Linked DNA regions of Minwuia thermotolerans. The protein of the gene in region 2 interacts with the protein of the main gene of each other region in a pairwise test. Links are inferred from orthologs where the notes say so. Each region holds a gene or a part of one and is shown on either strand. Other genes may lie near its edges.

The links.
Region 1: the proteins of gyrB (region 2) and gyrA interact in binary tests that used the Escherichia coli proteins (3 or more experiments, as listed by UniProt). The link is inferred for Minwuia thermotolerans from one-to-one orthologs.

The regions. Positions count from the first base shown.
Region 1 is NZ_PIGG01000031.1:8,648-17,288, reverse strand. What follows is about bases 5,357-8,641. They hold gyrA (DNA gyrase subunit A), read left to right. Parts: upstream 5,357-5,684; coding sequence 5,685-8,441; downstream 8,442-8,641. Other genes in these bases: coaD (pantetheine-phosphate adenylyltransferase), read left to right, coding at 8,474-8,641; CWC60_RS07990 (division plane positioning ATPase MipZ), read left to right, coding at 5,357-5,512. Outside these bases: CWC60_RS08015 (SLC13 family permease), read left to right, coding at 1-948; CWC60_RS08010 (DUF1489 family protein), read left to right, coding at 941-1,363; CWC60_RS08005 (Glu/Leu/Phe/Val dehydrogenase dimerization domain-containing protein), read right to left, coding at 1,360-2,418; CWC60_RS08000 (alpha/beta fold hydrolase), read right to left, coding at 2,648-3,508; CWC60_RS07995 (DUF3179 domain-containing protein), read left to right, coding at 3,665-4,645; more of CWC60_RS07990, read left to right, coding at 4,700-5,356. UniProt on the Escherichia coli protein: A type II topoisomerase that negatively supercoils closed circular double-stranded (ds) DNA in an ATP-dependent manner to maintain chromosomes in an underwound state.
Region 2 is NZ_PIGG01000014.1:136,639-145,085, reverse strand. Bases 2,606-5,696 are described here. They hold gyrB (DNA topoisomerase (ATP-hydrolyzing) subunit B), read right to left. Parts: upstream 5,319-5,696; coding sequence 2,892-5,318; downstream 2,606-2,891. Other genes in these bases: recF (DNA replication/repair protein RecF), read right to left, coding at 5,329-5,696; CWC60_RS03005 (transglycosylase domain-containing protein), read right to left, coding at 2,606-2,790. In the rest of the region: CWC60_RS03010 (alpha/beta hydrolase), read left to right, coding at 1-793; more of CWC60_RS03005, read right to left, coding at 841-2,605; more of recF, read right to left, coding at 5,697-6,483; dnaN (DNA polymerase III subunit beta), read right to left, coding at 6,494-7,606; chromosomal replication initiator protein DnaA, read right to left, coding at 7,756-8,447. UniProt on the Escherichia coli protein: DNA gyrase negatively supercoils closed circular double-stranded DNA in an ATP-dependent manner to maintain chromosomes in an underwound state.

The DNA.
Region 1 (8,641 bases), on a different replicon or contig from region 2:
CTGATTCCGGTCGCCGTCAGTCTGGCAGCCGCCTTCGGGTTCACGCCGGGCAGCCGGGGCGGCAACGGAATTGCCATCGCCGCGGCGCTCGGCGCGGTCATACCCGGCTTCGGCATCCTGCCTGCCAACGTGCCGAACCTCGTGCTCGCCGGTGCGGCCGATACGATCCACGGTCTGAAGCTGAACTATGGCGAGTTCCTGCTGCTGCATTTCCCGGTGCTCGGGCTCTGCAAGGCGATCGCCATCGTGGTCGTCGTGCGGGCGCTGTTCCCCGACCGCATGCCGGCCGATCCGGCGGCGGACGCGGAACTCGGACCCGCCAGCCGCGAGGAATGGCGGCTCGCGCTGATCCTTGCCGGGGCGCTGGCGCTCTGGGCGACGGACTTCGCCCATGGCGTCTCGCCGGCCTGGGTGGCGCTGGGCGGCGGCGTGCTGTGCCTGCTGCCGCGAATCGGCATGATCCCCACCGAGAAGCTGGGGGAGGCCGTGCAGATCCGACCGCTTATCTACATCGCCGGCGTTCTCTCGCTGGGCGCGGTCGTGACCTCCACGGGCTTCGCCGACCGGATGGCCGCCGCCTTCCTCACGGTGGCCGGCCTGACCCCTGGCGCGGGCGCGGCGAACATCGCCACGCTGACCGGCGCGCAGATACTCACCAGCTTCCTGGGCACGGCGCCGACCGTGCCGGCGGTCTGGACGCCACTGGCCGACGAACTGGCCGGCGCCACGGGGCTGCCGGTCCGGACCGTGCTGATGACCCAGGTGCTGGCCTATTCGACCGTCATCCTGCCCTACCAGGTGCCGCCGGTCGTGGTGGCGCTGCAGCTCGCCGGCGTGCCGATGGCGAAGGCCGTACGCGCGGTGCTGGCGCTGGCGGCGGTGACGCTGCTGGTGCTGCTGCCGCTGGACCTGCTGTGGTGGGAAGTGCTGGGATTGCCGGATGGCTGAGCCGGTCGTGCATCTGCTGAAACTCTGCGTCGGCGTCGAGAGCGTGGAACAGCTCGAGGTCTTTCAGAAGGCGCGGCTGGCGCGCGGCGAGACACTGCGCCACCTCACCCGGAACCGGCCGCGGCGCGACGCGGAGGTGCTGGCAGGCGGCTCCATCTACTGGATCATCGCGGGCGCCATCCGGGTACGGCAGCGTATTGTCGGACTGGAGAGGGTCGAGACGGACGAGGGCGCGAAGTGCGGCCTCGTCTTCGATCCGCAACTGATCCGCACGGAGCCATGGGCGCGGCGACCGCATCAGGGCTGGCGCTATCTGGAGGCGAAGGACGCGCCACCCGACCTCGCCGCCGGTTCCGGGGCCGACGATCTGCCGCCCGAACTCAGGGCGAAGCTGCGGGAAATCGGAGTCGGCTAGGCCGCCAGGAGGCGTGCCTTTTCGCGCGCTTTCGAGATGATCTCGCGCGCCATGCGGTCGGCCATGCGGTGCGTGGCGACGTCCTCGGCCTCGGCCCGGGCGAACAGATCGGCCAGGGTGTCGCCGATGGTCGCGACATGACGCATGGCGGTCTCCCGGTCGTAGTCCGGGCCTTCATGGGTGATGTTGATGACCCCGCCGGCGTTGATGACATAGTCCGGCGCGTAGAGCACGCCGCGCTCGGCCAGCATGTCGCCGTGGCGGTCCTCGGCGAGCTGGTTGTTGGCGGAGCCGGCCACGATTCTGGCCTTCAGCACCGGAATGGTCCGGTCGTTGAGGCCGGCGCCCAGGGCGCATGGTGCGAAGACATCCGCCTCCACGGCATGGATGCGGTCCGCGGCAACGGCCTCGGCGCCGAACGCCTTCGTGGCGCGTTCGCAGACCCCGTCGCGGATGTCGGCGACGAGCAGCTTCGCGCCCGCCTCGTGCAGCTGACGGCAGAGATCCCAGCCGACATGGCCGAGACCCTGCACCGCGACCCGCACGCCGGCGAGGCTGTCATTCCCGCGGCAATGCTTCAGCGCGGCGCGGATGCCGACGAAGACGCCATGGGCCGTTGCCGGGGAGGGATCGCCCGACAGGCCGGCAAGACCCGCGACATGGCGCGTGGTCTCGCGGACATGGGCCATGTCGTCCGGTGACGTGCCCACGTCCTCGGCGATGATGTAGCTGCCGCCCAGCTTCTCGACGAAACGGCCCATCGCCCGGAACAATCCGGGCGAACGCAGCTTCGCCGGATCGCCGATGATCACCGACTTGCCGCCGCCGCGGCCGGTGCCCGCCAGGGCCGCCTTGTAGGTCATGCCGCGGGAAAGGCGCAGAACGTCCGCCACGGCCTCGTCTTCGCTGGCGTAGGGCCAGAAACGGCAACCGCCCAGACCCGCGCCGAGCGTGGTGTCGTGGACCGCAATGATCGCGTTCAGCCCCGTTTCCGCATCCCGGCAGAAGACCACTTCCTCATGGTCGTCAAAGTGTTCCGAACCGAAGACCGACATGGTGACCTCGCGTAAGATCGCTGGTTTCTGGTTCCCGAATTCAGCACAACAGGGTTAATTTTCAACTCACGCGACGGAGAGTCCCAAACAAAGCACGAATGCTTTCGCGTCCGGCGCCAAATGGACCCGGCGGTTACTTGCAGCGGTCGCCGTGCGAAATCTTGTTGCGCAGATGTCGCGCTGCCGCATGGCGGAAATTCGCCGGTTTCGTCACGCGTGGATGGTCCGATTACACGCCGGGAGAATCTTCGAGCGTCTGCAGCAGCCACTTGTTCGCCGTTCCGGACGCTTCGTAGAACAGCCAATGCCCGGCGCCCGGCACCACCTGGAAATCCATGTCCGGGTCGAAGCGGCGCAGCGCCGCCATCTGTCCGGCAAGGCGTTCCGGATCGGAGAAGGCGTCCGCGCCGCCCCAGATGCCCGACAGGCGCGCCCGGACCCGGGGCAGGGCGTCCAGCAGCGCCGTCGTGTCGGGGATCTTGCCGCAGCGGACGCGGGCGGCGGCGATGTTCTCACGCTGGATGCGGACCGCCAGATCGTCCACGCACGCGGGGTCGGCGATCATCAGCCGGCCCAGATTGTGGCGGTGGACGGCGTCGATCTCGGCTTCCGACATGCCTTCGCGCACACCCTTCAGATCGACGCCGGGCGACGGTCCGCTCCGCATGCCGAAGCCGCCCGGTCCGCTGAGAAGCAGCCGGCCGACACGGGCGCCCAGCATCGCCGCCAGATGCCCGGCGACGATGCCGCCATAGGAGAAGCCGACGATATCCAGTTCGGCGTCCGGCCCGAGCAGTTCATCGACGCCCGCCGCCAGCGGCGGCGCCAGGCGGTCCGGCAGATGCGGTTCGGGCGGCGTGTCCGAGCGTCCGTAGCCCGGCATGTCGGCGGCCAGAACGCGGAACCGTGCCGAAAGCGCCTCGATGTTGTGGACGAAATGCGTCCACGATCCGAAATCGCCGTGCAGCAGGACCACGGGACGGCCCTCGCCGAAGCACCGCCAGGCCGTCCGCAGGCCCCGCCATTCGGTCTCCCGATAGTCGGCGGCGGCCTCCAGCCGCTCGACCATATTCCTTGCCGTCTCGTCCATTGTTCTCCTCCCCAGGAACGCTCTCGAGTCCTAGGCCAATGGGCGCCGGTCCGCCAATCCGATTCCTGAGCCGGTCACGGAAACCGTCACGGCCTTGTGTGTCGCCGGTGTTCCGCGCCTCTCGCTAGCATCGCCCGACGCACAGGGGAGGCACGCATGCGCTGGATCATCGCCGTCCTGCTGATGGCCGGGTCGTTCGCCCAGGCGGCGGCCCAGACGGACGAGCAGTACATCCGCTACTGGCAGTCCGAATGGCCCGACACCGACTTCTCGAAACGGTCGGTCGATTTCGACGAGATCAAGTCGGGCGGTCCCTCGAAGGACGGCATTCCACCGATCGACGAACCGGAATTCCGCCCGGTCGGAGAGATCGAGGGGCTGGAGGACGCGCAGCCCGTGATGGGCCTGATCGTCGACGGCGAGGCGAAAGCCTATCCTCTCTCGGTCCTGATGTGGCATGAGATCGTCAATGACGAGATCGCCGGCGTCCCCGTCGCCGTGACCTTCTGCCCGCTGTGCAACGCCGCCATCGTCTTCGACCGGCGGCTGGGCGAGCGGGTGCTGGATTTCGGCACCACAGGCAAGTTGCGCAATTCCGACCTTGTGATGTGGGACCGCCAGACCGAAAGCTGGTGGCAGCAGTTCCTGGGGGAGGCGATCGTCGGCGAACTGACCGGCGCGCGGCTGGAGGTCATCCCCTCGCGGGTCGAATCCTTCGCCCGCTTCCGCGAACGCGCGCCCGGCGGCCAGGTCCTGGTGCCCGGCGGCCGCTACCGCCGGAACTATGGCCAGAACCCGTATGTCGGCTACGACACGCTGGGCCAGCCCTGGTTCTGGCAGGGCGAGATGCCCGACGGCGTACCGCCGCTCATGCGGGTCGTGTCCCTGGGGGAACGCGGGGCCTGGACGCTGGAACTGGTGCGGACGAAGGGCGAGGTGCGGCTGGACGACGGCACGGTCATCCGCTGGACGCCGGGGCAGTTCTCCGCCCTCGACGCCAATGTCATCGCCGAAAGCCGCGACGTGGGCAATGTGACGGTCATCCGGGACGGCGCCGACGTCGCCCATGGCGTCGATTTCGCGTTCGCCTATCACGCCTTTTATCCGGACGCGCCGATCCGTCATCTGGCGGATTGAAGCCCGGACGCATAGAAGGAGAGGGTGTCGTTTCTGGAGGGATTCGCGTCACCCATGTCCGCATCCGCACATGCCATCGTCGTCGGCAACGAGAAGGGCGGTACTGGCAAGTCCACCACCGCCATGCACATCATCGTTTCCCTGCTCAAGGCCGGCCACACCGTCGGCGCGGTCGATCTCGATGCGCGGCAGGGCACGCTCAGCCGTTATTTCGCCAACCGCCGGGGCACGGCCGCACGGCTCGCGCTCGACCTGGAAATGCCGCGCTTCGAGGTCGTGGAGAGCACGGATGACGGTGCGGCCGACCGGGAGCGGTTGCTCGGCGTGCTGGGCGAACTGGCCCCGGCCAGCGACTACGTGGTCATCGACTGCCCCGGCCATGACACGCCGCTCAGCCGCCTGGCCCACAATTTCGCCGACACGCTGGTCACCCCGCTGAACGACAGTTTCGTCGACCTCGACAACCTGGCCGACGTCGACCCGCAGAGCTTCGAGATCCGCCGGCCCAGCCGCTACGCCGAGACGGTCTGGGAGGAGCGCAAGCGCCGCATGCTGCGCGACCGCGGTTCCGTCGACTGGGTGGTGCTGCGCAACCGGCTGAGCCAGCTCGACGCCCGCAACAAGCGCCGTGTGGGTGACGTGCTCGACCGCCTGGCCAGCCGCGTCGGCTATCGCGTCGCGCCCGGCCTGTCGGAGCGGGTGATCTACCGGGAACTCTTCCTGGACGGACTCACCTTGCTGGACGTCATGGAGAGCGATTCCGGCGTCGACGTGACCATGTCCCACGTCGCGGCCAGACAGGAGTTGCGGGCGCTGATGGACGCCCTTCAGCTTCCTGGCGGGACACGCGCGGTGGACGCCGCCTGAAAGCGGCAAATTTGCCCCGCACGGCTTGCCCCGCGCGCTCATTCGGGCTATGTAAAGAAAGTATCTATCTAACTGATTCCCTGACGTTTCGTGATGGTCACGATGACGTTGCGGCAGGCGCCGGAAAGGCGTCTCCCGCGCATGATCCGGACAGGGACGGAGACGCATCCAATTGGCCGATAACGACGAGACCCCACCGGCTCCGCCGGAGCCGCCGACCGACATTTCTCCGATCTCCATCGAAGACGAGATGCGCCAGTCCTATCTGGACTACGCCATGAGCGTGATCGTCAGCCGCGCGCTGCCCGACGTGCGCGACGGACTGAAGCCGGTGCACCGGCGCATCCTGTTCTCGATGAACGAGAACGGCTACACCTCCGACAAGCCGTACCGGAAGTCGGCCCGCGTCGTCGGCGACGTCATGGGCAAGTACCATCCGCACGGCGACAGCGCGATCTACGACGCCATGGTCCGCATGGCGCAGGACTTCTCCATGCGTCTGCCGCTGCTGGACGGGCAGGGCAATTTCGGCTCCATGGACAACGATCCGCCGGCGGCCATGCGCTACACCGAGATCCGCCTCGACAAGGCGGGCGAGGCGATGCTGGAGGACATCGACCTCGACACGGTGGACTTCACCGAGAACTACGACAACACCACCGAGGAACCGTCCGTCCTGCCGGCGCGTATCCCGAACCTGCTGGTCAACGGGGCCGGCGGCATCGCCGTCGGCATGGCCACCAACATCCCGCCGCACAACCTGGGCGAAGTCATCGACGCCTGTCTGGCGCTGGCGGAGAACCCGGCGCTGACCGCCGAGGACCTGCTGCAGTACGTCCAGGGCCCCGATTTTCCGACCGGCGGCATCATTCTCGGCCGGGCCGGCCTCCGCGCCGCCCTGCTGACGGGCAAGGGCTCCGTCATCGTGCGCGGCAAGGTCGAAATCGAGGAGATCCGCAAGGACCGCTACGCCATCGTCGCCACGGAGATCCCCTATCAGGTCAACAAGGCGGCCATGCTGATCCGCATTTCCGAGGCGGTGAAGGCCAAACGTATCGAGGGCATCGCGGAACTGCGCGACGAATCCGACCGCGACGGCGTGCGCGTGGTGGTCGAGCTGAAACGCGACGCGACGCCCGAAGTGGTGCTCAATCAGCTCTACCGCTTCTCCCCGCTGCAATCGAGCTTCGCCGTCAACAGCCTGGCGCTGCGGGGCGGACGGCCCGAGGTGATGAACCTGCGCGACATGATCGACGCATTCGTCCAGTTCCGTCAGCAAGTCATAACCCGGCGGACGCGTCATCTGCTGGGCAAGGCCCGCGACCGCGCTCACGTGCTGGTGGGCCTGGCCATCGCGGTCGCCAATATCGACGAGATGATCCGCATCATCCGCGCCGCGCCCGATCCGGCGACTGCCCGGGCGGAGATCATGGGCAGGGACTGGCCGGCCGAGGACGTGCGCGCCCTGGTCGAACTGATCGACGACCCGACCCACAAGGTGGTCGAGGGCCGCTACCGTCTTTCCGAAGGCCAGGCGCGCGCCATCCTGGACCTGCGCCTGCATCGCCTCACCGCACTGGGCAAGGACGAGATCGGCAGCGAACTGGAAGGTCTGGGCGAGAAGATCGCCGACTATCTCGACATCCTGTCCAGCCGGCCGAGGCTGATGGATATCCTGCGCGCCGAGCTGCTCGAAACCCGCGAACGGTTCGCCAACGACCGGCGCACGGCGATCGAGGATCTGGAATTCGAGCAGGACGACGAAGCGCTCATCCAGCGCGAGGACATGGTCGTCACCGTCAGCCACAAGGGCTACATCAAGCGCGTGCCGCTCTCCACCTACCGGGTGCAGCGGCGCGGCGGCAAGGGCCGTGCGGGCATGTCGACGCGCGACGAGGATTTCGTCGCCAAGGTCTACGTGGTCAACACCCACACGCCGGTGCTGTTCTTCTCGTCGGCCGGCAAGGTCTACAAGATGAAGGCCTACCGCATCCCCATGGCTCAGCCCAATGCGCGGGGCCGGGCGATGCAGAACCTGCTGCCGCTGGAGCAGGGCGAGGTGATCCAGACGCTGCTGCCGCTGCCCGAGGAAGAGGAAAGCTGGGAGAACTACCAGCTGATGTTCGCCACGCGCTCGGGCAATGTCCGGCGCAACCTGCTGTCCGACTTCGCCAACGTGATGTCGAACGGCAAGATCGCGATGAAGCTCGATCCGGGCGACTACATCGTCAACGTGCGGCTCTGCACCGAGGACGAGGACGTCCTGGTGGCGATGGCCGGCGGCAAGTGCATTCGTTTCCGCGTCGGCGACGTCCGCGTCTTCAAGGGCCGCGACTCCACCGGCGTGCGCGGCGTGCGGCTGGCCCGGGGCGACCGGGTGATCTCCATGAGCATCCTGCGGCACGTCGACACCAGCACACCGGAGGCCAGGGCCTATCTGAAACACGCCAATATGCTCAGACGCGGTCAGAACATCGAGCCGGAAGCACCTGATCTGCCAGTGGAAAGCGATGAGGAAGAAGTCTCGCTGGATTCCGGGCGTCTGGCCGAGCTCGGCGCCGCCGAGCAGTTCATCGTCTCGATCACCGAGAACGGTTACGGCAAACGCAGCTCCGCCTACGAGTACCGTGTCACCAATCGGGGCGGGCAGGGCATTGTCAACATCGTCACGGGCGAGCGCAATGGCGAGGTGGTGACCTCCGGACCGGTCGAGGACAGCGATCAGCTCATGCTGGTGACCAATGGCGGCAAGCTGATCCGTATCCGGGTTGACGAAATCAGGATCGCCGGGCGGAATACCCAGGGCGTGACGCTGCTCGACGTCGGCGAGGGGGAACGCGTCGTTTCTGTCACCCGCCTGTCGGACGAGGATGCCGACGGCGACAACGAGGATGAGGACGGCGATGCAGAAGGCGGGGAGGACGCCTGATCGCCGGCGCTCTTGGGGAGGGGCAAACCAGCATGAACCGTGAAATCGTCGGGCTCTATCCCGGCACATTCGATCCGATACATCTCGGCCATTTCGACATCATCCGGCGCGCCGCGCGGCTGATGGACCGGCTGGTAATCGGCGTCGCCATCAACGCCGGCAAGGGACCGCTCTTCACGCTGGAGGAGCGTGTCGAGATG
Region 2 (8,447 bases):
GGCGGCCGGCGCGCCGGTCGTCGTCATGAGCCACGGGCTCTCGGCGATCCGGCGCATGAACCTGGACGACGTGGCGCGTGTGTTCCAGCAGGCGGGGCTGGCCGTGCTCTGCTACGACCATCGCTGTTTCGGGGACTCGGGCGGCGAGCCCGCCTGCGAGGCCGATCCCTGGGCGCAGGTCCGCGACATGCGCGACGCCATCAGTTTCGCCCGGACGCTGGACGGCATCGATCCCGAGCGTCTGGGCATCTGGGGCACCAGCTATTCGGGCGGGCACGTGCTGACCGTCGGCGCCCTCGACCGGCGGGTGAAGTGCGTCGTCTCCCAGGTTCCCTTCACCCACGGCGCACGCACCTTCGAGGCCTGGGTGCCGGAGAAGGCGCGGGCCCGCACGCTGGAACGGATGACGAAGGACCGCGAGGCGCGTTACGCCGGGAGCGCCCCTGAAACCGTTCCCGCCGCCATGGAGGGCTCTGAAACCGAGGAATGGGCGAAGGCCTCGGACAAGGAAGGCAGGTATCCCAACAAGCTGACGCTTCGCAGCCTGGAGATGATCCGGGAATACGAGCCGCACCAGTTCGCCGCCCGTGTCGCACCGACGCCGCTGATGATGATCGTCGCCGCCCGCGACACCCAGACGCCGGTCGAAGGGCAGATCGAGACCTACGAACTGGCCGGCGAGCCGAAGAAGCTCGTCCGGCTCGACTGCCGCCATTACGACCCCTATCTCAGCCATATCGATCAGGCCGCCGGCGCCGCCCGCGACTGGTTCGTCGAGCATCTGCGGCCCTGAGCCGACGGCGCGCCTGCTGAACCGCGCGGAACGGGGGCGTTGAACGCTCAGGGGGACGACTGGACCTCGTAGTCGGCCCCCGGATAGCTTTCCTCCCGGTTTCCCGTGTTGCCGCTGCCGCGCTCCCTGCCGCCGGCGCGGCCATCCAGGAAGTCCCGTATGCGGCCCCAGAGACCGCCGGCCTCGTCGTCCGCGCGCGCCGGCGGGTCGACCGTGTCCCGCAGCGTCGCCAGTACGCCCGGCGCTTCGGGCAGGGGCCGGGCCGGCATGCCCCGGTGGGCGGCCAGCATGACGTCGCGCCAGATCCTGGCCGGCAGGCCGCTGCCCGTGACGCTCTGCATGGGCGCGTTGTTGTCGTTGCCGACCCAGACGGCGGCGGTCATGTCGGCGGTGATGCCGACGAACCAGGCGTCGCGGTTGTCCTGGGTGGTGCCCGTCTTGCCGCCTGCCGGCCGGTCGATCCTGGCGCCCTGGCCGCTGCCATAGGTCATCACCGCCTGCAGCATCGCCGCCATCCGGGCCGCGTCCCGTGCCGCCAGCACACGACCCGGGCCGCCGCCCCTGCGCCGCATCAGCACCTGGCCGTTCTCGTCCTCGATGCGGAGCACGATGTGCGGCAGCACGCCCTGGCCGCCATTGCCGATCGGCGCATAGGCGGCGGCGAGTTCCAGCACGTTGACCTCCGCCGTGCCCAGGACGACCGAAGGATGGTCCGGGATGTCGGAGTTGATGCCGAGCCGATGGGCCATCTCGATGCCCTTGTCGCGTCCGATGGACTCCGACAGGCGCACCGAGGCGGTATTCGCCGAACGCGCCAGCGCCTCGGTCAGCGTCACGCGGCCGAGATACCTGTCGCCGTAGTTCTGCGGCCGCCAGTCGCCGACGGCGACGGGTGAATCCTCGATGACGTCGTTCGGCGACCAGCCGTTCTCCAGCGCCGCCAGATAGACGAAGGGCTTGAAGGCCGAACCGGGCTGCCGCCGCGCACGGACGGCGCGGTTGTACTGGCTGCGGCCATAGTCCTTGCCGCCCACCATGGCGCGGACGGCGCCGTCCTGGTCGAGCACGACCACCGCGCCCTGGCCGGCCTTGCGTTTCTGCCCCTCGCCGCCGAGGTGCCGCGCCAGCGCGTCTGCCGCCGCCGACTGGATGCGCCGGTCGATGGTGGTCCAGACCTTGATGTCGCCCGACCAGTCGCCGGCCAGCAGGGCGACCTGTTCGCGCGCCCAGTCGGTCGCGTATTGCAGGTTGTCCTGGCGCGGCCGGGCCACCGGGACGGGCGGGGACTGGAGCACGGCCTTCGCCTCTTCCTCAGACAGCCGTCCGGCGTCGACCATGGATTCCACGACCAGGCGCATGCGCTCGGCGGACCCGCTGGGGTTGCGGGTCGGGTCATAGCGGCTTGGCGCCTTCAGCAGACCGGCGATCAGCGCCGACTCGCGCAGCGTCAGCCGGGCTGCCGGCTTGGCGAAATAGCGCTGCGCCGCCGCCTCGACGCCATAGGTGCCGGCGCCCAGATAGACCCGGTTGAGATAGAGTTCCAGGATGCGGTCCTTGCTGAAGCGCGCCTCCAGCAGCAGCGCCAGCACCGCCTCCTGCGCCTTGCGCTTCAGGGTCCGGTCGGACTCGAGATAGAGGTTCTTGGCGAGCTGCTGGGTGATCGTGCTGCCGCCCTGGACGACGCGCCCCGAGGTGACGTTGGTCCACAGCGCCCGGGCGATGCCCAGCGGGTCGAGACCGAAATGGCTGTGGAAGCGCCTGTCCTCGATGGCGATGACGGCGTCTATCAGGTGTTCCGGCAGGCGTTCCAGCGGCACCGCGCGGCTGCCGGGCGCGCCGTACACGGCCAGTTCCCCGCCGTCGCGGTCGAGCACGGCGACAGTGCCGCCGGTGATGGGCTCCTTCGGCGCGGGGAGGTCGTGCAGCAGCAGGACGAGCAGCACCGCCAGGGCGCCAACGCCTGCCAGGCCGCCCCACTTCAGGATCCAGCGAAACATGCGCGCTTCATTTCACATCCGCCGTGGCGTGGGTGTGGCAAATGCCCGGCCTGGCCGGAACCGGGCGCTGCGCTGCCGCCTCAATTTCGCTCGGACCCCGCTCAGACGTCCAGATTGACCACCGAGAGCGCGTTTTCGCGGATGAAGTCGCGGCGCGGTTCGACCACATCGCCCATCAGGGTGGAGAAGACCTGATCGGCATCTTCCAGATGGTCGACCCTGACCTGCAGCAGCGTGCGCGCATTGGGATCCAGGGTCGTTTCCCACAGCTGGTCCGGGTTCATCTCGCCAAGGCCCTTGTAGCGCTGCACGGTAAGGCCGCGCCGGCCGGCATCCAGCACTGCGGCCAGCAGGGTGACCGGGCCATAGATGGCGTGTTCCCTGTCCTTGATCATCAGCGTGCCCGGCCGTTCGTAGAGCGCCTGCATCTCCGCGGTCATCTCGTCGAGGCGCTTCGCCTCGCCGCTTTCGATCAGCCGCCGGTCCAGGACATAGGCTTCGCGGACGCCGCGTACCTCACGTTCGAAGATCAGGCTGCCGTCCCCGGCCCGGCGCGCTTCCCAGCCACGCTCATAGTCGGGGAACAGCACATCCAGCCGCTTTGCCACGGAGGCCGCGATCTCCGTCATCCTGTCGGGATCGCCGAAGACCGCAGGGGAAAGACCGCCGGCGATGGCGAGCTGCTCGACCACCCAGTCGGGATACTTCTTGCCGATGGAGTCCAGCAGCCGCCGCACGCGCCGCGCCCGGCCCACCAGTTCGTGCAGTTCGCCGCCGCCGTGCTGGACGCCGTTGAAATCGACGAAGGTCGCTTCGGCCAGGCCATTCTCGATCAGGTAGTCCTCGTACTGGCGCTGATCCTTGCGATAGACCGACGACTTGCCCTTGGTGATCTTGTAGAGCGGCGGCTGAGCGATGAAGAGGTGTCCCCGTTCCAGCAGCTCCGGCATCTGACGGTAGAAGAAGGTCAGCAGCAGCGTGCGGATGTGGGCGCCGTCGACGTCGGCGTCGGTCATGATGATGATCTTGTTGTAGCGCAGCTTCGCGATGTCGAAGTCCTCGCGGCCGATGCCGGTGCCCATGGCCGTGATCAGGGCGGTGATCTCCGTCGAACCCAGCATCTTGTCGAAGCGGGCGCGCTCCACGTTCAGGATCTTGCCGCGCAGGGGCAGCACCGCCTGGGTGCGGCGGTCGCGAGCCTGCTTGGCGGAACCGCCCGCCGAGTCGCCCTCCACCAGGTAGAGCTCGCTTTCCTGCGGATCCCGCGACTGGCAGTCCGCCAGCTTGCCGGGCAGGCCGCCCAGGTCGAGGGTGGACTTGCGCCGGGTCAGTTCGCGGGCCTTGCGCGCGGCTTCGCGCGCCGCCGCGGCCTCGACGATCTTCTGCACCACGGCGCGGGCCTCGGTCGGGTTCTCCTCGAACCACAGGTTCAGGCCATCGCCGACCAGGTTCTCCACCGGCTGGCGAACCTCCGATGAAACCAGCTTCTCCTTGGTCTGGCTGGAGAATTTCGGGTCCGGCGCCTTGACCGACAGGACGCAGGTCAGTCCCTCGCGGGCGTCGTCGCCGGTGATCGAGACCTTCTCCTTGCGGGCGATGCCGCTGTTGGCGGCGAAGGTGTTGACGCAGCGGGTGAGCGCCGCGCGGAAGCCGGCCAGGTGCGTGCCGCCGTCCTTCTGGGGGATGTTGTTGGTGAAGCAGAGGACGTTCTCGTGATAGCCGTCGTTCCACTGCAGCGCCGCCTCGACGGTCACGCCCTCGCGTTCGCCCTTCATCATGATCGGCTTCTTGATCAGCGCCGAGCGGTTGCGGTCGAGATAGTTGACGAATGCCTCGGTGCCGCCCTCGTAGTAGAGCTCCTCCCGCCGCGTCTCGACGTGGCGGCGGTCTTCCAGAAGGATGCGCACGCCCGAATTGAGAAAGGCCAGCTCGCGCAGGCGATGCTCCAGGATGCCGAAGTCGAACTCGATCTCCTTGAAGGTGTCCAGGCTGGGCAGGAAGCGGACCATGGTGCCGGAACGGCCTTCGTACTCGCCGATCACCTCCAGGTCGCCCTGGGGCTCGCCGTGCACGAAGCGCATGTAGTGGATGCGCCCGTTGCGGCGGATGGTCAGTTCCAGCCATTCCGACAGCGCATTGACCACCGACACGCCGACCCCGTGCAGGCCGCCGGAGACCTTGTAGGAATTCTGGTCGAACTTACCGCCGGCGTGCAGCTGGGTCATGATCACCTGCGCCGCCGACATGCCCTCGCCTTCATGAAGGTCGACGGGAATGCCACGGCCGTTGTCGGTGACGATGCAGGCGCCGTCGGCGTCCAGAATCACCTCGACGGTATCCGCGTGGCCCGCCAGCGCTTCGTCGATGGCGTTGTCGACGACCTCGAAGACCATATGGTGCAGGCCCGAGCCGTCCTCGGTGTCGCCGATGTACATGCCCGGGCGCTTGCGTACGGCGTCCAGGCCCTTCAGCACCTTGATGGAACTCGCGCCGTATTCCTCGCTGTCGCCGTTGGTCTTGTCGCTCATGTCGGTCCTCTCAGCTCCGCGACGCCGGCGTCAGCGCCGAGTCACGTACTTCGTAGTGCTGCGCCCGTTCGCCCAGCATGTCAAAAAGATGGCCTTCCGTGCCCGTCATCCAAGCCTGGCTGCCCAGAGCAGCAATCTCGTCGTAGAGCGCGGCGCGCCGGTCGGCGTCCAGATGGGCCGCCACTTCGTCCAGCAGCAGGATCGGCGTGACGCCCCGTTCGGCCGCCTGCATGCGCGCGTCCGCCAGGATCAGCGCGATCAGCAGCGCCTTCTGCTCGCCGGTCGAGCATTGTTCGGCCGCGGCGTCCCTGGACAGGTGCCGCACCGCCAGATCGCTGCGATGGGGCCCCAGGCGGGTCATGCCGGCGCGGGCGTCCTCCTCGCGGCCGTCGCGGAGGCCGGCCATGAGACCCTCCTCCACTTCGACCGCCGGGCGACCGTCCAGCGCCGTCTCCAGCCCCTCCAGCGCGATCTCGGCGGCGGGGAAGGGGCCGATGCCGGCGCGCACCGCCCGGGCGGTGCGTTTCGCCCAGGCCAGCCGGGCGGCGGCGATGGCGACGCCGTGCTCGGCCATCTGGGCTTCCAGCGCCCCCAGCCAGCGGTCGTCCCTGTTGCCGTCCTTCAGCAAGCGCAGCCTTTCCCGCATTGTGCGTTCGTAGCGGTTCGCCCGGGCCCCATGGTCCGGGTCGAACCCCAGGATCAGGCGGTCCATGAACCGCCGCCGGACCGCGGCCCCGTCCAGGAACAGCCGGTCCATCTGCGGCGTCAGCCATGTCACCGGGGTGACACCGCTCAACTGCATCGGCCCGACGCTCTCCCCGTCCAGCCGCGCCACCCGTTTCTCCTGCCCCGGATCGCCGGCGATCCCGGTGCCGACGGCGACCGTCTCTCCGTGACGCTCCACCATGGCGGCCACGGCCCAGCGTTCGGCCCCCCGCCGGGTCATTTCCGTCAGCCGTGCGCGGCGCAGGCCGAGGCCCGGTGACAGCATGGAGACGGCCTCCAGCAGATTCGTCTTGCCCGCCCCGTTCGGGCCTGTGAGCACCACCGGCCGGCTATCGGGCTCCATCGTCGCCCGGTCGTAGGATCGGAAATCCGTCACGGTAAGACGCCGCACCGCCGCCGGTTCGGCCCGGTCGGCGGCTTCGGGGGCTGTGGCCGGCATCGCCGCCGGCTCAGACCCGCATCGGCATCAGGACGTAGAGCGCCGAAGCATCCTGCGGATCGCGGATGATGGTGGGCGCCGCGGCGTCGGAAAGCTCGAAAAGCGCGCTCTCGCCGTCGATCTGCGACGCGATCTCCATCAGATAGCGCGAGTTGAAGCCGATCTCCATGGCCGGCGCATCGTAGCTGACGGCGATCTCCTCGGAGGCGCTGCCGGCGTCGGGGCTGTTGGCCGACAGCACCAGCCGCTCGCTGTCCATGGAGAGTTTCACCGCCCGCGATTTCTCGGTCGAGATGGTGGAGACCCGGTCCACCGCGCTGGTGAAGATCTTCGCGTCGACCTCCAGGCGGCGTTCGTTGTTGGACGGGATCACCCGCTCATAGTCGGGGAAGGAGCCATCGATCAGTTTCGACGTCAGCACCGACCGGCCCAGCGCGAAGCGGATCTTGGTCTCGCTGACGGAAATGGCGACGTCCTTGTCGGTGTCGCCCAGCAGCCGGTGGATCTCGGCGATCGCCTTGCGGGGCACGATGACGCCCGGCAGGGCCTCCGCGCCCGCCGGGGCGTCGATCTCGAAGCGCGCCAGCCTGTGACCGTCCGTGGCGACGGCGCGCAGCTTCTTGCCGTCATCGCTGGCGTGCATGTAGACGCCGTTCAGATAGTAGCGGGTTTCCTCGGTGGAAATCGCAAACCGCGTGCGCTCGACCAGGGTGCGCAGTTCCTCGGCCGCCATGTGAAAGCTGTGCGGCAGCTCGTCATCCTCGAACGTCGGGAAGTCCTCGTTCGGCAGGCAGGCCAGCGCGAAGCGGGAACGGCCTGACTGCAGCACCAGGCGGCGGCGTTCCTGATCCAGACTCAGTTCCACGTCCGCGCCGTCAGGCAGCTTGCGCACGATATCGTAGAGCGTGTGCGCCGGCGCCGTCGCGGTGCCGGGCGTGTCGACCCTGGCGTCGTTCTCCTCGACGATGGCAAGCTCCAGGTCGGTGGCGCGAAACCTGACCGCGTCCGAGCCCGCCTCGATCTGCACGTGGCTCAGGATCGGGATGGTATTGCGCCGTTCCACCACGCTCTGCACATGGCCCAGCGTGGACAGGAGAGCGGCGCGTTCAATGGTCAGTTTCATCGGTAATGTCTTGCCAGAACTGGTTCGAACGGGAACCTGACGGCCGGCAGCCGCCAGAGCAGTTCTCTATAGCACGCTGGCGTCACGATTCGCCAACGATTCCATGGATTTTACCGGCCTGCGGCGGGGCCGGTCCGCGGCCTGCCCGCTCAGTTGGAAAGTGCGGCCTCCAGCAGGCGCACGTCCTCGGCCAGGCTGGAGTCGCTCTGGATGAGTTCCTCGATCTTCCGCACCCCGTGCAACACCGTCGTATGATCGCGGTTGCCGAAGCGCCTGCCGATGTCGGGCAGGCTGCGCGTGGTCAGCTTCTTGGAGAGATACATGGCGACCTGGCGCGGCCGGGCGACGGCGCGGGCGCGGCGGCTGGACGACATCTCGGTGATCTTGATGGAGAAGTGCTCGGCCACCTTCTTCTGGATTTCGTCGATGGTGATCTTGCGCGAATTGGCGCGCAGCAGATCGGCCAGGACGTCGCGGGCGAGGTCCAGCGTGATTTCCCGGCCCATCAGCTCGTGATGGGCGATGACCCGCTTCAGTGCGCCTTCCAGTTCCCGCACGTTGGAGGTGATCCTGTGCGCCAGGAACTGCAGCACATCCTCGGGAACATGGACGTCGGCGTTCATCGCCAGTTTCTGCTCCAGGATGCCGACGCGGAGCTCGAAGTCGGTGGGGTGGATATCGGCCACCAGTCCCCAGCCCAGCCGGGAGCGCACGCGCTCCTCCATGCCGTCCAGGTCGGAGGGCGAACGGTCGGCGGAGATCACGACCTGGTGCTTGCGGTCCACCAGCTCGTTGAAGGTGTGAAAGAATTCCTCCTGGGTGGAGTTCTTGTCGGTGAAGA